Regions from separate parts of the Trichormus variabilis 0441 genome, predicted to be linked through region 2. Evidence: predicted binding sites of a transcription regulator. Region 2 holds the regulator's gene; each other region holds the start of a gene.
The links. Region 2 encodes NtcA, which controls nitrogen genes in cyanobacteria. Its sites were predicted from a motif close to TNTGTANNNNNNNNTACANA; they were not measured.
Positions count from the first base shown of each region.

Region 1: GSQ19_RS11280 (Glu/Leu/Phe/Val family dehydrogenase) is a predicted target of NtcA. The motif match lies at 3,496-3,515, and genes of this name have one in related genera.
Region 3: gifA (glutamine synthetase inactivation factor IF7A) is a predicted target of NtcA. The motif match lies at 5,341-5,360, and genes of this name have one in related genera.

Region 1 covers NZ_CP047242.1:2,770,508-2,778,046, reverse strand. The annotation lists gene acs (acetate--CoA ligase) at 1-618, shown strand, start outside; gene GSQ19_RS11285 (IS630-like element ISAva6 family transposase) at 727-1,797, opposite strand; gene GSQ19_RS11280 (Glu/Leu/Phe/Val family dehydrogenase) at 2,124-3,413, opposite strand; gene GSQ19_RS11275 (HetZ-related protein 2) at 3,972-5,159, shown strand; gene GSQ19_RS11270 (hypothetical protein) at 5,374-5,640, shown strand; gene GSQ19_RS11265 (Gfo/Idh/MocA family protein) at 5,961-7,085, shown strand; gene petJ (cytochrome c6 PetJ) at 7,393-7,539, opposite strand, start outside.
Region 2 covers NZ_CP047242.1:5,405,863-5,413,401, reverse strand. The annotation lists gene GSQ19_RS22275 (SLBB domain-containing protein) at 1-147, opposite strand, end outside; gene GSQ19_RS22270 (ABC transporter ATP-binding protein) at 598-1,590, opposite strand; gene hisB (imidazoleglycerol-phosphate dehydratase HisB) at 1,788-2,417, opposite strand; gene fabI (enoyl-ACP reductase FabI) at 2,560-3,336, opposite strand; gene ntcA (global nitrogen regulator NtcA) at 4,016-4,687, shown strand; gene GSQ19_RS22250 (DUF3084 domain-containing protein) at 5,015-6,505, shown strand; gene GSQ19_RS22245 (pre-16S rRNA-processing nuclease YqgF) at 6,826-7,272, shown strand; gene GSQ19_RS22240 (DUF3146 family protein) at 7,318-7,539, opposite strand, start outside.
Region 3 covers NZ_CP047242.1:1,488,706-1,496,244, reverse strand. The annotation lists gene GSQ19_RS05920 (serine/threonine-protein kinase) at 1-332, shown strand, start outside; gene GSQ19_RS05915 (zinc metalloprotease) at 342-1,142, opposite strand; gene GSQ19_RS05910 (FAD-dependent oxidoreductase) at 1,580-3,367, shown strand; gene patX (heterocyst-inhibiting protein PatX) at 3,453-3,686, shown strand; gene GSQ19_RS05900 (class I SAM-dependent methyltransferase) at 4,113-5,168, opposite strand; gene gifA (glutamine synthetase inactivation factor IF7A) at 5,424-5,627, shown strand; gene glnA (type I glutamate--ammonia ligase) at 5,790-7,214, opposite strand.

The sequences.
Region 1 (7,539 bases), 2.6 Mb from region 2:
CTGGCCGACATAGTTGATTTAGATGGTAACACTGTACCCCAAAACGAAGGTGGTTACTTAGCAGTGCGTTATCCCTGGCCGGGAATGATGCGGACTGTTTACGGCGATCCTGAACGCTTCCGCCGCACCTACTGGGAACATATACCCCCCAAAGATGGCAACTATACTTACTTTGCTGGCGATGGCGCGAGAAAAGATGAAGACGGCTATTTCTGGGTAATGGGACGAGTGGATGATGTATTGAATGTGTCAGGACACCGCCTCGGCACAATGGAAGTAGAATCAGCCCTAGTTTCTCACCCAGCCGTTGCCGAAGCAGCAGTAGTGGGTAAACCAGATGACTTAAAAGGCGAAGAAGTGGTAGCTTTTGTCACCCTAGAAGGAACTTATCAAGCCAGCGATGACTTGAGTAAGGTACTCAAACAACACGTAGTTCAAGAAATCGGGGCGATCGCTCGTCCTGGGGAAATTCGCTTTACCGACGCATTACCCAAGACGCGATCGGGTAAAATCATGCGGCGCTTACTGCGAAATCTCGCCGCCGGACAAGAAGTTTCTGGCGATACTTCCACTCTGGAAGATAGAAGTGTTTTAGATAAATTACGGGAAGGTGCGTAATTAAAATACAAAGGTGCGTTATGGAAATTAGTCCTAACGCACCGAAAATTGAGGAGAGTAGGGAGTAATACTAAATTGGGAAAGGAAGTATTAATTGAATAACTGAGGTCAAATTTGGCAAATCCAATCAAACCCAACCTTGCCATGAACAATTTGAGGGTGAGACATTAACCATTGACAACGAGAAATTAACACAGTTTCTAGTTCATCGAGAGTAGAAAACATCTGATTAGCAACAGCTTCACGTAGAAGCGACCAAACACACTCAGTCGGTTGGAGTTGAGGTGTATAAGCAGGCAGAGGAAACAGAATGATACCAGCTGGCAACATTAATTGTTTACTGGTATGCCAACCAGCTTGATCAACAAGCAAAACAATGATTTTGTGATGATGAGGATTGACTTCAGCGGCAAAAGCATCTAAAGCCATTTGCATGACAGCAATGTTGACTCTGGGTAAAATCAAGAAAAAACTCTCGCCAGTAGCTGGATGGACAAATCCATAAGTATAAAGCCATTGGTAACGAGTGCGATGCACAGCATTGGGACGATGACCTACTGGTGTCCAAACTCGACGGACGATGGGTTTGAGGCCTAATCGAGCTTCATCTTCTGCCCAAACTTCAACTGATTTGTGCGGATGGAGGAAACGTAACAATCGCACAAACTCCGTTAACTCAGTTTTAAACATCTGTCTTTGAACAAAAGTTGCCGCCTCAGTATGCAGAGGTCGTGGTTGTTGCAGACTAAATCCTAGCCTTTTGAGGTAATCCCAAGCTGTAGTGACATGGAGTGTAATTCCAAACTGTACTCGGATCAATTCCCCTACTTTTGGCGCACTCCATAACCCCCCATCTTCTGGTGGTGAAGCTAACCTTTGGCGCAACCACTGTTGTTGCTCGTTTGTGAGTGCAAGTTTTTTTCCTCCTGGTTTCAGTTTCTGTTGATTGATGATTCCGTTTGCTCCTAGCTTGTTGTATCGCCGCACGATTTTTCTCACCCAGTCCCCTGAGAATCCCACAATCTCTGCTACCTTTTGCGCTGACAACTGTGGTTGTTGATTGAGCAATTTAATCACTAACCATCGGGTTTTCTCTTGTGCATCTTCACATCGGCGATAACTTTGTTCTATTTCTTCTGTTGATAGATGCTCTGTTAGTTTTATCCTGGGACGTACCATTTTTCTAGCCTTTTTCCCTCTGCTTCAAATGATACTACCTTTCCCTATTCAGTATAATACCAATTTGAAAAAAGAAGGCGACAAATAAACTATCTGTAGAGACGCGATAAATCGCGTCTCTACAGATGATGTGTTGCCATTATTAATTGAATTGGTATAAAGTCCGGCGTTGCATAAATGTAGGATGATTTCTATCACGCAGTAGACGCTTTGCGGCTACTCTACGAGAACGCTAAGAGCGAACCCGCAGGGTGGCGCAGAGGCGCAGAGAGAATAAAGAGTTTATTTCATAACCAGTCCCCAATCCCCAATCCCCAATCCCCCCATCAAGGATAAAGACCGCGATCGCTCAACGCTTGAGCAACCCTACCTACACCCAAGGTATAAGCGGCTAATCGCAAAGGAACTTGCCGCATCTGCGACTGTTTAATCACTTGATGATAAGCTTGCACCATCAAGTGTTCCATTTCCCGGTTGACACGCTCCTCATCCCAAAACAGGTAGGAAAGACCTTGTACCCACTCTAAATAACTCACCACCACGCCCCCAGCATTCGCCAAGATGTCTGGCAGTACAGTCACACCCCGCCCCTCTAGAACTCGGTTAGCCTCCAAAGTTACCGGGCCATTAGCAGCTTCCGCGACAATTTGCGCCTGTATCTGGTCTACATTTTCTTCAGTGATTTGGTTTTCTAAAGCTGCGGGAATCAAAACATCGCAAGGTAAAGTTAGCAACTCTGCATTACTAATTGCTACTGCTTGGGGAAAACCCACAATACTTCGATGATTTTCCGCAGCGTAGGCTTTTAACGCTGGAATATCGAGACCATCAGCCGCAAATAAACCTCCTGCACCTGTAGAAACAGCAAGAATTTTGGCTCCAGCTTGGTACAGCAATTCAGCCGCAGCACCGCCTACATTGCCAAAACCTTGAATAACTACTTTTACTCCCTCTAAAGTTCTGCCCATATCCGCCAGTGCTTCACGGACAATAATCATTACACCCCGTCCAGTTGCCATTTCTCTTCCCCGTGAACCACCAATGGAAATTGGCTTACCTGTGACAACCCCTGGGACTGCGTGACCAACATTCACAGAGTAAGTATCCATCATCCAAGCCATCTCACGGGCAGAAGTTCCCACATCTGGCGCTGGTATATCTACGGCAGGGCCGATATCTTTAATCAATTCGCTTGTATAACGACGCGTAATTTTCTCTAATTCACCTACGCTGTAGTGTTGGGGATTTATAGCAATACCTCCCTTCGCACCACCATAAGGAATACCCAGTAGCGCACATTTCCAAGTCATTAGCATTGCCAGAGCAGATACTTCTCTCAATGTCACAGCTGGATGGTAACGTGTTCCGCCTTTGTAGGGGCCTAATATATCAGAATGCTGTACTCGGTGTCCTGCTAGTACCCGGATATCGCCGTTATCTAATCTCACAGGAATAGAGACTGTCACAACTTTACGTGGGTGACTGAGAATTTCCAGCGTCCCTTGATCTAACCTCAACTCTTTTGCAGCTGCTTCTAAGTAGCTACAAGCTTGATCAAATGGACAAATATGGGCTGGACTAGCACCTTCCAACGGTAGGGTAGGCATTGAAACCATATGATTTTCTCCTATTCGCAGCATTTTTGCGAATCAGATATATATGCCTAGCTTATCTTTGGTTTTCCAGAAAAATGGTAATTTTGTAGTTTTTGTTACATTTTTATTGCGCTGTGTGTCAGTTGTTAGTTGTTTTGGATCTGGTTTAATACCCCATCCCCAAAAATTCAAGATTATCGTCGCTAAATTCCCTGAAATGAAACTTATATGGCTAAAATAGCGTCTGAATAGGAGTGTATTATTTCCGCTCCTCTGGGTACAAAATGTTAGTTTTTCTAAACGCTTCTCAAAAAATTAAGCATCTGCACTTACTCTGGGTAAATGCCCCATCCGTGATTCCAACTCATAAGTTTACAAAATTTTAATTTCGCCTAGATTGAAGCAAATGCTTGATATATATAGATTTCCGCGACTTGAAGACGAACAAAAATCCAGAACAAGATAAATTTCTGCATAAAATTCGTCAATAAAGACGTAATAACAATGGAATCGTTGATACGTCTTCATCAAGATGACGGACTCACGGCGATTTGCTGGCTCACAAGATAAGTGCGACAAATGGGGGTTGTGATGCAAACTTTAAAACAGGGTTTCGAGGAGCGCAATCTCGCTATGGCAACGGAAGCAGAAAAACTAGCGCAATTTTGGCGCAAGCGGCTAGCTGCGGAGTGTCCAGAACAAAATGTGGCTGCAATAGAAAGTATTATTCTCTGGCTGTTAGGTCGTGATGCACAACGGTTGGATCTACTCAACCCTAAAGAACTTGAGATTGCCAAGCAAGCGATGGAATATCGCTGGAAGATTTTAAGTCAACGCTACTTGGGTGTAGGTCGAGAACGTGCTTATCGTAACTTGATCACTCGGCTGGGAAGTTTAGTCACATTACGGAATAAAATTCAAACCTGGATTGCTCTTAGCCGCGATCGCCAACGTGGTGTTCTTGACGTATTACAAGAGATAATACAAGAATTGCTACAGAATGATACTTACATCCAGCAGCAAATGGCGCACATCGCAGAAGTTGCTCTAGATAAGAGACTCAAAGATACTTTACTATTTGCCACTGTAGAAGAATATTGCTTGCGACCAGTACGCAATCAACCCTTGTTAGTGTACCGTTTTGTCAACTACCTACGCCGTTCTCAACGCGGTGGGTTAACCCAAGTCCCTGGTGGTGACTTAGTTAGGCTAGTTTCCGAAGAAGTCTTGACTGACGACAACGACAATCGAGTTAACCTTGTAGATAATCAAGCGATCGCCGAATATCAAGAAGCACAGCAAATAGAAGAACAACAAGCACTGCGCCAGACAGTGCAACAAGAGTTTGCCAACTACTTACAAGAAAACCTGGGAGCAGACGCAGTAGAATGGCTAAAACTGTATTTACAAGGCAAAACCCAAGACGAAATCGCCAAGAAATTAAATAAACCAATCAAAGAAATTTATCGACTGCGAGAAAAAATCAGCTACCATGCAGTACGTGTATTCGCCCTTAAGGGTAAACCAGAACTCGTAGATAACTGGCTGGCTATTTCCTTACAGGAAAATAACTTGGGTTTAACACAAAACCAATGGCAAGAACTCCACGAAAAACTAACCCCCATTGGCCGACAAATCTTGGATTTGCGAAAATCAGGTAACTCCATAGAAGCTGTAGCCCAACAATTAAATCTCAAACAGCATCAAGTCATGGGCGAATGGACTAAAGTCTATCTCGCAGCTCAAGCCATCAGAACGCAAGAGTAACTATGGTGAGTGCTAAATACGGAGAACTGAGAACTGAGTGCTGAGGACTGAGTAGTGTTAGCAAGGTGAGGCGTAAGCCCTTGCTGAGTAAAAATTCTAGCCTCTAGCCTCTAGCTTCTTGGCAATGTTAAATATATTTATTTTATAAAAATTCCTGAGCATCAAACTTTAGGTAGAATTCCGCAATTGTCACCAGGACAATTGGATGTATATCATGTCATCTTTAACTAGAAATTCATTATCTGGTAGTTGTTCTTTATATGGTGACCTACTACCAAAACTATTTTTATACTATCTTGCTCCTCCTATGGCTGATAAACACCACAAAATTAAATTTCCTCTTTGGCAATATCTCAATCAACCATTGTTCAACCGCGACTTAGAACTTAATCCCCGACGTTTCGCCTACAGTTGGCGCATTGGAATGTTAAAACGGTGCTGGAGTAAGGAATGTGATGCCAAAGGGCCACAACAGCATTGAGGATGTTTAAGCTATAAAGAGGCAAGGGAGCAGGGAGCAGGGAGCAAGGGGGATGAATTGAGACGGAAGCTCAGACTCCGCCCCAATTAAGCGTCCTTCTCGGACGGGGCTTCCGTGTTTCGCTTCTCTACGAGACGCTACGCATAGCTTGCTTCCACGAAGTGGTACGCACTCGCGTTGGAGGAAAAGGCTTGCTCCCCCTGCTCCTGTTCCCCCTAACTCTTCCGGTCAACAGTCAACACGAAAAGATTGCTGAAGATGTTACGCCTAGCTTGCTTCGCCGTAGAATTACACTATAAATTTTCAGTTATTTAAAGTTTATGGTGTCTGGATTACAAGCAAATCAGGGTAAAATTGGAATAGCGATCGCTGGGACTGGTTTTGGTCAAAAAGTTCACATACCCGCCTTTCAAGCCCATCATCGTACTGATATAGTTGCGATTTATCACCGTGATATTCATAAAGCTAAAGCAATTGCCGAAGCAAACAATATTCCCCATGCCTTTGACACTATAGTTGATATTGTTAATCTGCCAGAAGTACAAGCAGTCAGTATCGCTACACCACCTTTCCTGCATTATGAAATGGGGAAAACAGTATTGCAAGCAGGAAAACATTTACTGCTAGAAAAGCCTGTCACCCTGAATGTGGCTGAAGCACAAGAATTGTATCAATTAGCGCAAAAGCAAGGTGTGATTGCCACTGTAGATTTTGAGTTTCGTTTTGTCCCTGCATGGCAACTATTCGCTGAACTTTTATCATCAGGTTATGTAGGAACCCCTCGCCTGATTAGAATTGATTGGTTGGGTTCTTCTCGTGCCGATACTTCCCGCCCTTGGAACTGGTATTCTTCTAAGGAAAAGGGTGGTGGTGCGTTAGGTTCCTTAGGTTCCCACGCTTTTGATTATATTTATTGGCTATTTGGGTCAGTCCGCAGATTAAATGCCCATTTGACTACAGCCATTCCTCAACGGGTTGACCCTGCTAGCGGTGAATTAAAAGCAGTGGAGACAGATGATACTTGTCTGCTGTCACTAGAATTAGCAAATGGTACGCCTTGCCAAGTGACTATCAGTGCTGCTGTTCATGCTTCTAGAACACACTGGATAGAAGTATATGGCGATCGCGGTACTTTAGTAATTGGTAGTGAAAATCAAAAAGACTACATCCACGGTTTTCGCGTTTGGGGTTCCCAACCAGGTCAACCTCTTCAAGAAATCGAAATCCCGCCCAAATTACTATTCCCCCAACATTACACTGACGGACGCATTTGTGCATTCTTGCGGGTAGTAGACCAATGGGTACAAGGAATTGATCAGCAAAAGCCAGTAGTACCATCTTTAAAAGAAGGTATTTATTCCCAGTTATTAATGGATTTATCTCATCAATCTCATACAACTGGTAGCTGGGTAGATGTGCCAAATGTTGAAGATTATCTTATTTAAGTTAGGACTTATGTGTAAGGGTTTAAGGGTTTAAGGGTTTAAGGGTTTATGGCTGTAGGGGTATAAAACATTTATTTTGAATTTTGAATTTTGTAGCTTTAGCTTTCCTTCGGAACGCTACCGCGAACCCGCAGGGTATTTTGAATTGATTCATACCCCTATACACTTTTCTAAACCCTTGATGTGTAAGTTCTATTAAGAATTAATGATTCTTGTGCTTTCCACTTATTACTCATAACTCTGATGACAAAAATAGCGGGATTATTGTCCCGCTATCTGTTAGTCAGTTTTGCTTGTGAAGTGGAATTTACTTCCAACTCTTATCGGCTTGTCCTAGTACATAAGCAGCTACATCTTCAATTTGGTCAGGTTTTAAACGACCTTTGAAAGCAGGCATGGCGTTCTTACCGTTTGTTACCTGGGCAATAATTGCCTCTGCTGAGTACATACCAAA
Region 2 (7,539 bases):
GTTATTAGGAGGTACTGTTTGCGAATTAGGAAATACTTGTTGTCCCTGAGCTACGCTGGCAAACGGCACAACGAGATGAGCAGCAGTTAGCAAAGCTGCACCCACAGCTGGCTGTGATAGAAATTTCAGCGAACCTGTGTTAAGCATATTTTTTAAACTCTGAGACTACCATCGGTAAAGTATTGTCTAAACATTTTAATCTTGACTATACTTAAGTATTGAAGTTTCCCGACAATTCTCATTTTCCTAGAAAAACTATCTTAATCCGGTCAAATATTTTTTCCAAAGTTTGAATTTTTAGTGAAGTTATAGTAAAGGTTGACTGATTTTACTAAACAACATCTGTGCAATATAATTTCCACATTAGTATTTTTGCTGAGATATAGCTGTTGACTGTTGACAGACTTGAAAGCATTGTGTTGTCATAATCTATCTAGCTATGGCTATACTTCTGATTGATCAATTGAGTAGAACAGGGTAAATAATTAAATGTTTGTAGTGAGAACTAAAGTTATCAAAAAATGACTAAAGTCCTTATACAAACTGAATCCTAGTGTTTTTACATGACTTAACATCGGTTGGTTTTTTCAAGTCGTTCTACTTATCGTCATGCAAAGATGTATCTTGTTTTTGAATTTGTTTGATAAAAAACTCTTCTAACGATTGACGAGATAAATTCATAGAAATAATTCGTCCACCCATCAAACGCACACTAGCGAGAAAATCATAATAATCTTCTTGCAGTGTACCTTGCCAATAACCATCAGGTTCGTATACTAAATTTGCCAACCATTTTTTGAGAATTTCCCAATCACCATTTTGACCTTTAACATGGTATGTGTTTTGACTACCCAGTAGTTCATCCAGAGAACCAGAGCAAATTAATTCACCTTGTGAAAGAATGGCGATGCGATCGCATATTTGCTCCACTTCACTGAGAATATGGCTATTGAAGAAAATCGTCTTACCTGCGGCTTTCAGCGACAAAATAATTTCCCGCATCCGGTAGCGTCCCAGAGGATCTAAACCAGACATGGGTTCGTCCAAAAATATCAACTCTGGGTCGTTAATTAGTGCCTGAGCCATGCCAACACGCTGTAGCATTCCCTTAGAATAGCGGCGCATCTGTTTTTTTTGGGCATCAGCTACAGATAAACCCACCAAATCCAATAATTCAGGAATGCGTTGACGTTGCACAGCAGCAGGAATTGCAAATAAACCAGCCGCTAACTCTAAAAACTCCCAACCAGTAAGATACTCATACAAATAGGGATTTTCACTCAAATAACCAACACGTTGCTTGATATGGCGATCGCCTAATGGCTGACCCAACAATAACCCTTGTCCACCGCTTGGACGGATAATTCCCAACAATAGCTTTAACAGAGTAGTTTTACCTGCACCATTCGGCCCTAGTAAACCAAAAGTTTCCCCCTGGTAAACCGTCAAAGAACAGCCCTTGAGGGAAACAACTTTTTGATTCATCCAAAAGCCAGTGCGATAAACTTTTCGCAAATCAGAAGTCATCACTACCGGCGGGGTATTTTTGGTAGTTAATTGAGAATCCGGGGTGTCTGTAAAAGACTGCATTGGGTGTTAATTAACAAATACTAGTGATTACGCAGCATTGGTTATAAAGTACCCAGGAAGATAGGCGCGATCGCTATAGGTTTGTTAATTGTTGCAAATTTTGGGGACTGGGCATTGCGGATTGGGGATTGGTGACTGGTGACTGGGGATTTCTCCCCCTTGCCCCCTGCCCCCCTGCTTCCCCTGCCCCCTACTTCTTACAAAACCCCCTTAGAACTAGGAATCGTCCCAGCGCGGCGAGGATCGGCTTCTATAGCCATTCTGGCTGCTCTGGCAAAGGCTTTGAAGGTCGCCTCAATAATGTGATGGGAATTAATGCCATCTAATTGGCGAATGTGCAGAGTCATTTGGCTATGGTTGACTAATGCCACAAAAAATTCTCTAACTAATTGGGTGTCATAAGTTCCCACACGTTCGGTAGGAATTTGTAAGCCGTAGCTGAGGTGAGGACGACCAGAAAAATCTAGTGCTACCTGTACTAAAGCTTCGTCTAAAGGTGCGAGGAAATTACCAAAGCGGACTATACCTTTTCTATCGCCTAATGCCTTAGCCAAAGCTTGACCTAAAGTAATACCCACATCTTCATTTGTGTGGTGGTCATCAATTTCCCAATCTCCTTTGGCTTGGACATCCAAATCAATCAAGCCGTGGGAGGAAATCTGATGCAACATATGATCTAAAAAGGGAATGCCAGTAGCTGCTGTACAAATTCCCGTACCATCCAAATTGACAGTAACCTGCACATTCGTTTCCCCAGTTATGCGATGTACTGAAGCAATCCGAGGGACTGAGGATAAGTTAAGTTGGGGATAATCGCTGATTTGCATAGGGACTAGGGATTGGGGATTGGGGATCGGGGATTGGGGACTGGGCATATAAGGAAAAAGTGGTGAAAAAATCATTCTTTTTCCACCTTGTTTGTTCCTCATACCTAATCCCCAATCCCTAATACCCAGTACCCAGATTTTATTACATCCCCATGATTTCGTATCCTGCATCTACGTACAGGACTTGACCAGTAATACCACTAGCTAAATCACTAGCCAAGAAGGCGGCTGTATTGCCAACTTCTAGCTGAGTCACAGTCCGACGTAAGGGCGCTACTTGTTCTACATGGTGAATCATATCTAAAATGCCACCAACGGCGCTAGAAGCCAAGGTACGGATGGGGCCAGCAGAAATGGCGTTAACGCGAATATTTTGAGAGCCGAGTTCAGATGCTAGATAACGTACACTAGCTTCCAATCCCGCTTTAGCAACTCCCATAACGTTGTAGTTAGGAACAGCTCTGACACCACCCAAATATGACAAAGTAATAATGCTACCACCTTCGGTCATCAGAGGTTTAGCCGCACCACTTAACTGCACCAGTGAAAAAGTGCTGATATCTAAAGCCGTGGCAAAACCAGCACGGGATGTTTGGCTAAAATCTCCAGTCAAATCATCTCTGTTAGCAAAGGCTAGACAATGAATCAGAATATCTAACCTGCCCCATTTATCGCGGATGGTATCAAAAGTAGACTGAATTTGTTCATCATTTTGAACATTACAAGGCAAGAATAAGCTGGGGTTGAGGGGTTCTACGAGTTCTGAAACTTTCTTCTCAAATTTGCCACGTTCATCTGGTAGATAAGTAATACCAAGGTTGGCTCCAGCTGCGTGCAGTTGTTGGGCAATCCCCCAGGCAATGGAACGATTATTGGCGATACCTGTAACTAAGGCATTTTTTCCAGTCAGATTCAGCATAGAGATTTTTGTTGTCATTAATGTGATCGATTCATTTGTACAGCTTGACAGAAATCACTACCCAGTAGAAGAGGTAATCAAGTTATGTTGGGAATTTTCTTGCTGTTTAACTGGAAAGAATGTTTAGGGGACAGGAGGGGAGCAAGAGAGGCAAGGGAGGCAGGGGAGGCAGGGGAGGGCAGGGAGGAAAGAGGGTCAGAATTTTTCTTTTCCCCCCTTACTCAAGAACAGCCTGCCTGAACCAAGATAGGACTTACGCAACCAAGTTATTTGTTGAGACTGGGTGTAAGGGTTTTAAAAATTTGCACCCCTACACCCCCATACCCCTACACCCTTATCCAAACCCTTTATCTTTGTTTTATACATAGTTAGCAAAAATGATGATTATTAAGGGCGTTTTTTAGAATAAAATGTTTGTTATTTCTTAAGATATTTTCAAGATTACTTAATTTTTTCTGCAAAAAACCTGATGGTTAGAGAAAGTAGAAGTATCTATCAAGAACTGCTAGCTAAAAATAGTAAAATTTGGGTATCATTATGAACAAATAACCATAAAGTTGTACGTTTGAGTATAGGAAAGTACAGAAAGGTTAACGGTGCTTTATTGATTTTTCAGGTGTATTCTTAGGTAATTAGTTTTTAGTTTTTTGTTATTCCGGCATTGGGTAGGGGAAGGGAGATGATCGTGACACAAGATAAGGCCCTAGCAAATGTTTTTCGTCAGATGGCAACCGGAGCTTTTCCTCCTGTTGTCGAAACGTTTGAACGCAATAAAACGATCTTTTTTCCTGGCGATCCTGCCGAACGAGTCTACTTTCTTTTGAAAGGGGCTGTGAAACTTTCCAGGGTGTACGAGGCAGGAGAAGAGATTACAGTAGCACTACTACGGGAAAATAGCGTTTTTGGTGTCCTGTCTTTGTTGACAGGAAACAAGTCGGATAGGTTTTACCATGCGGTGGCATTTACTCCAGTAGAATTGCTTTCTGCACCAATTGAACAAGTTGAGCAAGCACTTAAGGAAAATCCAGAGTTATCGATGTTGATGCTGCGGGGTCTGTCTTCGCGGATTCTGCAAACAGAGATGATGATTGAGACCTTAGCGCACCGGGATATGGGGTCGAGATTGGTGAGTTTTCTGTTAATTCTCTGTCGTGATTTTGGTGTTCCTTGTGCAGATGGAATCACTATTGATTTAAAGTTATCTCATCAGGCGATCGCCGAAGCAATTGGCTCTACTCGCGTTACTGTTACTAGGCTACTAGGGGATCTGCGGGAGAAAAAGATGATTTCCATCCACAAAAAGAAGATTACTGTGCATAAACCTGTGACTCTCAGCAGACAGTTCACTTAAAGAAGAATACAGGAGTCAGAATTCAGAATGTGGCTAATTATTACCATAGGCTAAATCCTGCTCATTATAGATTTAGTTGGTTTCTTCAATCCGTTTATTTAACTCAAAGTGACGGTGAACCCATACTGAATTTTGGCTCTTGCCTTCTGAACTCTTTAAACAATTGGAATAATGAGAGGTGGTACGTGTTATATTTTTTTCAATGACACCCATAGTTAGAAGTAAATCGAAAATCTTGAGTAACTTCAGCTATTGCCACCCTCCCATTCTCCACAAATAATGATTGAAAGTAGTAGGCTGTATCTGGACTCAATTGGGTAGCTGAAGATGACCACTGGGTACATCCTCATAGCAGCAATTTTAATTTTGGGAGGTGTAATTGCCACTGTTGGCGATCGCATCGGCACAAGAGTTGGCAAAGCACGCCTCTCTCTGTTTAATCTACGCCCCAAAAATACGGCTGTACTGGTGACAATTTTGACGGGAGGACTGATTTCAGCAACTACCCTGGCAATTTTATTTATTGCTGATGAAGGACTGCGGAAAGGGGTTTTTGAGTTAGAAGATATTCAAAAAGACCTCAGGCAAAAACGAGAACAGCTTAAAGTCGCAGAAGAGCAAAAAACTCAGGTAGAAATTGAGCGCAATAAAGTTAATCAAGAGCTAGAAACCACCAGAACCGACAAAAGACAAGCAGAAACTCAGCGCGACCAAGCCAAAAAAGAAAAATTAAAAGCACAGCAAGATTTAGCGCAAACCCAAGCACAATACCAGCGCACCCAAAGCCGACTGGGACAAGTAGTTACACAATATCAAAAAGCGATCGCTGAACTACAAAGCGTTTACAATCAAAGACAAGCCTTACAAGGGGCAGTAGAACAACTCAAGACGGAGCGTCGTAGGCTATATGCTGAAGCAAAAAAAGCCATAGAACAACGCGATAGAGAACTAGCTAACCGTCAACAAGCTATAGAACAACGCGACAGAGAACTAGCTAACCGTCAACAAGCACTACAACAGCGCGACCTGAAAATCTCCCAACTGGATAAACTAATTCAAAACCGTAACTTGGAAATTACACAGCGAGAAGAGGTAATTGCCAAGCGAGAATCAAGGCTTAAAGAATTAGAAACACAACAGGACTATTTAGAGCAGGAAGTGGCGCGACTAGAAAAATATTATCAGTCATACCGCGACTTACGTTTAGGCAAACTAGCATTAGTTCGCGGTCAAGTTTTGGCCTCTGCTGTTGTTCGGACTAATCAGGTAGCGGCTACACGTCAGATAATCCTCCAACTACTGCAAGAAGCTAACCGCAACGCCAGTTTAGAATTAAGCGAACCTGGGTCAAACTCGGCAAATATAGAACTGCTACGCATCACCCCAGATAGAATTGAGCAGCTGATTCAGCAAATTAATGATGGTCGAGAATACGTAGTCAGAATATTCTCAGCAGGTAATTACGTCAGAGGAGAAAACCAGATAGAATTTTTTGCTGATACAGCCAGAAATGTGCTGGTATTTTCTGGAAGTGAAGTTTTGGCTACAACTACAGCCGATCCTCGCAGTATGACCTCTTATCAGTTACGACAACGATTAGATTTATTAATTTCTGCTTCCCAATTTCGTGCTAGAAATGCAGGAATTGTTGAAGGTGTCCAAATAGATGGTACTTTTCTGCGCTTCGTTTCCTTGTTGCGTCAGTTAGATCAACCAATAGAAATTAAAGCGATCGCTGCTGAAGATACTTATACAGCAGGGCCATTGAGAGTGCGACTAGTGGCAATCCAAAATGGCAAAGTTATTTTGAGTACTTAAATGAAAAAAATGGGGAGTGAGCAATTCAAAATATTAAATAACTCCCAGGGATTGAGGGTAATGAGGGAGTGTTGTAATTAAAATACTAGAAGTATATTAAAAATATTTACTTAATCAATAAATATTAGGACTTATGCAGTGTTACTAATTTTCTGGCTTTTTTGTCAATAGTCCATAGTCAATAGTCAAAATCAAGGTTTTTGGACTGTGGACTATGAACCATTGACCAACCTCAGAAGGGTTTTTTGGTTCAGTGCGTAAGTCCTAAATATATTTATCAAAATTTATTGGGATTCTGAATAATTATTTTTGTATTTATGATGAATTTAAGTGAATTTTCTCCCACACAACCAGTTATTTTAGGTTTTGACCCAGGTAAAGATAAATGTGGTTTAGCGGTGATGGGATTAGATCGGCAACTATATTATCATCAAGTAGTTGCTGCCGCAGATGCGATCGCCATCATTAATACTCTAAGACAACAGTTTCCCATTTCTATGCTGGTTATGGGCAACCAAACCACAGCTAAACGTTGGAAACAGCAACTACAGCAAGAATTAGCTGAAGCATTGAATATTGTCTTAGTAGACGAGCGTTATAGTACCTTAGAGGCACGCGATCGTTATTGGCAGATGTATCCTCCTCAAGGACTAATCAAGTTATTACCCCACGGAATGCGTCAGCCCCCCCGCCCCATAGATGATATTGTTGCCATCCTCTTAATCGAAAGATATCTCAGTCGCCTCACAGAATCGGTTAATGGTTAATAGTCAATAGTTATTCTCCCCTGCCCCCAGCCTCCTGCCCACGTTTCACAATTGTGCGCGAATCTTAAAAGCATAGTCCCCTCCTGGCTCTAGTTGATAATCTTGCTGTTCCAAGAAGCGGCCGAGGGGTTCTTTGATTAAAGCGCGTCCTTGGGAAGGCTTTACCAAAAGTTCTCCCCGACGAAAATGCCACTGGAAATGCCACTCAAAATCACCAGCACTCACTTCACCTTCTAGGAAGCCGTGTTGCCAGGATTGGCGAATGAT
Region 3 (7,539 bases), 2.5 Mb from region 2:
TCAGTAGTCAAGCTGTAGCTGCCACAATGGGTTTAACAATCGGGTTCATACAAGCCCTGGTATTGCGGCGGCAAATTCCTGTATCTGAAAAGCAGTGGGTATTAGGAACTACACTAGGCGTTTGTATTTCTGTTCTCGTGTGTGGCGATTATCCTGAATATTCCTTACTGTGGATTGGGCCGATAGTGGGAAGTATTCAATGGTTTATCCTCAAGCCATATGTTAAACAAGCTGTTTGGTGGATTTTAGTTAATACCCTATTTGGTTGGATAGGTGGAATTATTTCCGGTGCAGTATTAGTTTTTTTGTTAAAGAATCTCAAGGATTTTTAATTTTCAATCTTAATAATTTATTTCCTGCTTGACTCTCTGCAAAATTAGATGAACATTACCAATTTTTTCAGCCTTATTCAACCAATCTTTGACCTGATCATCATTACCTAAATAATAATCCGCTTTAGCGATGTAACAACAACTAACTGCTATATCAATCGCCTCGTTACCTACTTCTGTTAAAGGTAAAAGTATTTCTTTGCCTTCACTATATCTACCTAACTCCACAAGAATAGCTCCCCTAGTTCCTTGAATAGTCTTGATATCACTCGCTAATTCCATCGCTTGCTCCGACCACTTATTAGCTTTATCTAGATATTGTTTTTCTCCGTGATTAATAATTATAGAGGCTAAGGTATCAATGATATAAAGCTTGTCTCTTGTAAGAATATCCGGATAATCTAAAATTGGTTCTAATAAATCAATTACTTGCGAAAAATTGTGTTTATTAAATTCCCCATGAGCCTTATATAGTACTTGTAATATTTCGAGATCATTGTTAAATAAATCCCCTGACAAATGTTCCTTATTTATATATCTATCTAAGCCTAAAATTGTTTGGATGAATTGCTGTTCAGTTTTGGTTAAAGCATCAATAAAACCTTTACCATCATTTGATATCACCCTGCCATAGGAATTAACATCCATTGGTAACAGATTCTCAGCAAATAGAAAAAATTCTACATATACTAAAAAGCCTACAATACTTAAATAACCAGGGAATTGAAGATGGGAAATATAGTAGGTATAAACTAAACTAAAAAATAAACAAAAGCAACCGTTGACTACAGGCCCAGCTAAATACATCAAAGCTAGTTTATGTTTTACTTTCTCCAGCCTTAAGTTAGAAGTGTAAGTAACGCCACCATTTGGAATAATTCTTAACTCAATTATAGAGTTGAATAAATGAAAATTTCATAATCTCATACCACTGCCAATTATGACTAAATAGGGCTGAAAACCCACCATTTTAGATACGATGAAATGCCCCATTTCATGACAAAAAATCGAGACATACAGCCATAAAAAAATCAATAATAATTTCATTTAAATTGACTGAAGATGCTGGACGATTTCATTCAATATTATCATCGTAAACATAGTTTTTTCACAGTACAAATACGAGGTTTAAGCTCATCAGTAAATTATTTATTCATGAGTTGATACAGGTATAGTGCATCATCAAATACTTGGAAAACAAGATAAATTTACATGTATCCTGGTTAAAAATACTTAAATTTCTATTTATGGTTAATCAAACTTATTTAACTGATGTTTTAGTCATTGGTGGGGGAACCGGAGGAACTGCGGCTGCCATTCAAGCGGCGCGCAGAGGTGCAAGAACTATTTTGGTAAGTGAGTTTCCTTGGCTAGGAGGAATGTTAACTGCGGCTGGGGTATCTGCACCTGATGGTAATGAATTAATGGCGTTTCAGACGGGGTTATGGGGTGCTTTTTTACAAGAATTACAACAGCGACAACCAGGGGGATTAGATAATAGCTGGGTGAGTTTTTTTAGTTATGACCCTCGTTTTGGAGCCGAGATTCTTGCTGACTGGGTACAGGAACTAACAAATCTGCACTGGATTTCTGGACAAGTACCTTTAGAAGTTTTGCAGCAAGGAAATTCCATTACTGGTGTCAGGTTCGCAGACTTTACCGTACAAGCCAAGATTACTATTGACGGTACAGAGTTAGGAGATTTACTAGCTTTAGCAGATATCCCTTACCGTTGGGGCTGGGAATTGCAATCTGAGTGGGGAGAACCAAGCGCCCCAAGTAGCTTTAATGAGCTAACAGCAAGATATCCTGTGCAATCGCCTACTTGGGTAGTAGTGATGCAGGACTTTGGGGAAGCAGTTGCGCCAGAAATTCCCCCTGCACCTAATTATGATGCTGCACTGTTTGCTAGTGCTTGGGACAACTACGGTGCAGAGCAATTCTTAAATTATGGGCGTTTGCCAGGAAATCTTTTCATGATTAACTGGCCTATTTGTGGTAACGACTACGGCGAAGGAGTAGGAAGGCTAGTAGAATCGGCGGCAGCTAAGGGTGAGTTTTTCCAAGAATCTCATTGGCATAGCCAAAATTTTGCTCATTTCATCCAAACTCAGCTTGGTCGGCGTTATGGTTTGGCAGAGCAAGTGTTTCCTCACGCTTCATCGGCATTTGCATTACACCCATACTATCGAGAAAGTCGGCGCTTGGTGGGGCTAACTACTGTTCGAGAACAGGACATTTTGCCAATTCCCGGTGGTAAGGTAGCGTCTTTGTTTCCAGATACCATCGCCATTGGTAACTACGCCAATGACCATCACTATCCTGGGTTTGACTTGCCACTACAACCTAAATCCATCCGTTGGGGAGGACGTTGGACGGGAACACCTTTTACGATTCCCTATCGTTGTCTGGTTCCAGCGACAACAGATGGCTTATTAGTTTGTGAAAAGAATATCTCTGTTTCTCATATTGCGAATGGAGCGACTAGATTACAACCTGTAGTTTTGGGTATCGGTCAAGCGGCGGGGATGGCGGCTGCTATGTGTGCAGAGTTAGGCTGTCAACCAAGAGATTTACCTGTAAAAGCATTACAAGAGGCGTTGTTACAAGATAATCGCTCTCCTGTAGCTCTCATACCTTTATTTAATTTACTACCTGGTCATCCGGAATGGTTGCAATGGGAAATGTATTATCTAAAAGAGCCTCAACTTTATCCAGATAGCGGCAATTGCCCAGATTCTGTGTATCAGTACTATCACTCAAAAGCCAAACCAGTACTTACACGGGGAACTGATTCCTTCACAGGCATTTTTCAGGTTTTAAATCAGCAGGATTACAGATTCGAGATCGCTTCTCCGGCTGCTAATCTAGGACAAACTTACCAGCTTGTAACTTTGCGATCGCATATTAATGAACAGCTACAAGCCTTGACAGATAAGCAACATTTGACGGTTCGGGGTCGTCTAAACCCTTCCGGTCATTGGTTGTTAGTAGAACATATTGAAACAATGCACACTTTTATAGGTTTTCAGTAAAAAGCACTACTTTTTTTTAGATTTTTCCGGACTCGTTATATAAAACTCAGTAGCAATAGATAAGAGAATTTACAAAGAGACTTTTATGATGCGTGCTGCTGTTCCAGTTTTAATTTCGAGTCTAGTACTTGGTTCCCTAGTTTCTGATTACCTGGGAATAGCTAATCACAATTTCGCTTTTTCTTCCTCTAATTCACAAAATATGATCTCACTAAAATCTAAACCCAAACGTAATCAACCAGAAAAACCCCAACCACATCGCGGTACTGGACGTAGAAGTCTAATAGAATCCCCCATTCATGTCCAGATTACTGTATAGCGCGTCTACGTCGGGGCTTTACCCATCGCGGTTTTATGTCTAGTAGAACAATGAGTATTTGTCTTGCATTAGCAAATACAAAAACTTTTCAACACTTTTAATAGCCTCTTTAGCACAAGTACAGCAGTTATATACTGGGATGGCAAATCCAATGTAATTCATCACCTGAATTGTCAGCATCACTACTCTTGAGGCAAGATGTCATCTTTGCTTTGATTCACGGAGTACCATTCAGGTTAAGAATTCAAATACAGGGCATCTATCTACAATTTCAATCAGCTTTACCTACCTGTGAGATGGTCTAGAGTTGACTATGATGGTTTTTATCCTGCAACCTCGACCATCCCGTAATTGTGTGACAAGTTTTTGGACTCTATTCACATAGCAAATCAACCAGATAGCAATCTGCTACTATGCTTCATTGCTCTAAAATGGTTTATGAGCAATAAAATACTTGCTCATAAAGTGGACTTGCACCTCAATATTTTCAAACCCTACTTTTTCTAGGCGTTCTACTAAGTTATCAGTACTGTAATGCTTATAGTATGGTTCATGGAAAGTGTCTGAGAAATTATCCATTAGCACTGCCATTTCTGGTGAATCACTCATCTGAATAGAATCACAGATAATAAAAACTCCTCCTGGCTTTGTCACCCGGAAACATTGCTCAATTACTGTTTGACGCACAGTAGCAGGTAATTCATGGAACAGGAAAACAGAAGTCACAGCATGAAAATAATTATCTACGTAAGGCAATTCTTCCGCATTTGCTTGTAAAAGCTGTGGTAGTTCCCCAGAAATTTGGGAGAGTAATTCATTAGCCTTACGTAAATAAGCTGGCGATAAATCTACACCAAATAGTGATGCTTGCGGTAGAATCGCTCGAATCAGCTTCAAAGTCCTCCCAGTCCCACAAGCTACGTCTAAAATGCGAATCTGTCTTGGTGATACAGAATCAAATACTTTTAGCCTGTCCTTGAGAGGAGACAGAATACGCCGCCGCATGGGGTCAGCTGTTCCACCAAAAAGGATTTCTACCTGTAAATCATATAAATTGGCTGACAAATCGCTCAAATAGCCATCACTTTGGTGATGAAAATTCTGTACGTAGTAGCTAGGATAACCTTCTGTCTCTATACCCGAAGAAAAATCTTGGTATTTTTTTTGTTGAACTCTTTCCCAGATTTGCGGTAAGTCTAGCCATACAAGAGGATAGTAACGGAAAAAATCTTCCCAAGGATTATCAAATAGCAAGCTTGCTGGATACACCTCTTTTTCAGCCTCCAGCCAATCTATTTCTAGTAATTGATTGAATCTATCTTGCAGTTTGGTTATAACCTCCCTGGGTATCGGTTTAGTCTGCCTCAATGTGGGATAAACTATGTCTTTTAACTGTGCGCTTAATGTTTTGTGAGCCAGGCCAAAGTAATTTTTACCCTGTTGAAGAGTTTGGTAAGTCAGCTTAGTCAAATTATTAGACATGACGATTGCTTAGGAATCCATTACTTTTAAAAATTTTATGTAAACAATTGTAACGAATAGTTCGTTTACTTGCGGAAAAAGTACTTTAAGCAATCCGTCATAGCTGCATTTAAATAGGTATAAGCACAATCAATAATTACAATAATATTAAAAATTGTAACAGATGCTCAATTTCGTAGCATAAGATACAGAATTTTCGCTATATTAATTATGTAAAGGGTCAAATCCAATTAATATCACTAGGAGGACTGTGGTATGTCTATTCAAGAAAAATCTCGTGCAATTATGATGCGCCAATATCAGCAAGTGAAGAATCGTCAACAATCCATGCTGATGCGTTCCGCACAAGAACTCGGTCTTCCTGCTGAAGAACTGTCCCACTATTGGAACCCAACTCAAGGAAAGATCGATCCCACCACCCGCACGATTTATGGTCGTAGTAATGCTTCGATGAGCTAAGTTTTACTCATGTTTAAGTCATGGTTGTTATTAGTGGAAGTAATTTCAACGATGAGTTACTTCCCCTAATGTACTTATACATAATTTTTACAGAAGACAAAAAACCACCCTTATGGGTGGCAATATTTTGACTCTCAGATATAAATTGCTAACAGGTGTTAATTAAACGTCGTAATAGATAGAGAACTCATAAGGATGAGGACGCAGTTGCATCTGTTTAACTTCGTTAGCGAGTTTGTAGTCAATCCAGTTTTGGATAAAGTCTTCGGTGAACACGCCTGTATCTGTTAAGAAAGCGTGGTCGTTTTCTAGTGCTTCCAATGCTAGCTCTAAAGAACCGGGTGTGGAAGGAACCTTTGCCAATTCTTCTGGAGAAAGTTCATAGATATTTTTATCTAATGGCTCACCAGGATGAATTTTGTTCTTGATACCATCGATACCAGCGCACAGCATGGCAGCAAATGCCAAATAAGGGTTAGAGGTAGCATCTGGACAACGGAACTCTAAACGCTTGGCTTTGGGGTTAGTGCCAGACAAAGGAATCCGGATGGAAGCAGAACGGTTACCTTGGGAGTAAGCCAAGTTAACTGGCGCTTCATAACCGGGAACTAGGCGTTTGTAGGAGTTGGTGCTGGGGTTGGTGATTGCCAACAGTGCTGGGGCGTGCTTGAGAAGACCACCAATGTAGTACAGTCCCATTTCACTTAAACCAGCATACTGGTCACCTGCAAAGAGGGGTTTACCATCCTTCCAGATAGATTGGTGACAGTGCATACCAGAACCGTTATCGCCAAAAATTGGTTTTGGCATGAAGGTGACGGTTTTGCCATATTTTTTGGCAACGTTCTTGATGACATATTTGTAAATCATCAGCCAGTCAGCAGCTTCGATTAACTTACCGAAGCGGAAACCAAGTTCGCACTGACCACCAGTAGCAACTTCGTGGTGATGTTTTTCGATGGGTACGCCTAATTTCGCCATCGTCAACAGCATTTCTGTGCGGATGTCTTGGAAAGAATCTGTGGGGGAAACAGGGAAATAACCCTCTTTAAAACGTGGTTTGTAAGCCAAGTTGGGTTTGTCTGCTGTACCTTCTTTACCAGAATTCCAAGCACCCTCTACAGAGTCGAGGAAGTAGTAACCTTCGTTAGCGGTTTGGGCAAAGCGGGCGCTATCGAAGATAAAAAATTCAGCTTCAGGGCCAAAAAATGCTGTATCACCAATGCCAGTGGCAACCAAATAATCAACTGCTTTTTGAGCAATAACCCGTGGACAACGGTTGTACCATTCTCCTGTACGTGGTTCTTTGATGCTACAAACAATACTTAGGGTTGGTACTTCCATGAATGGGTCGATCCAAGCAGTATTAGGATCGAGAACCATTGTCATGTCTGACTCGTTGATTGCTTTCCAACCCCGGATGCTGGAACCGTCAAAAGGTACGCCATCGGTGAAGGAGCTTTCATCGATTTGGTTTTGGTACAAGGTGAGGTGTTGCCAAGTACCTACAGTGTCGATGAACTTGAGGTCAATCAGCTCAATTTTTTCATCTTGAATTCTCTTCAAGACTTCTTGTGAGGTTGTCATTGTTACTCCTTCTCTGCCAATTTCTTAAATTCAAACCAGAATCTGCCAAAGCATCTAAACCCTACTGAGCGGAACAAAGTTGATGACACACCTGAAATATCCTAGATTCTAAACATTAGATGGTTTTGTAGTCTTTGTTACAGAACGTCTGGATTACAGGTAATATTAACCTTTCTTTCGACATCTGCACAAAAGGGAGAAAGTTAATCTCATAGGGGTCAACTTTGGCATAAAATCCTTAAGTAACAGATAGATTGTTTTTGTGCCGAATCTATTTTTAATAGCACAAAAATTTACTGGTGCGTAGTGCAACCAAATTAATATC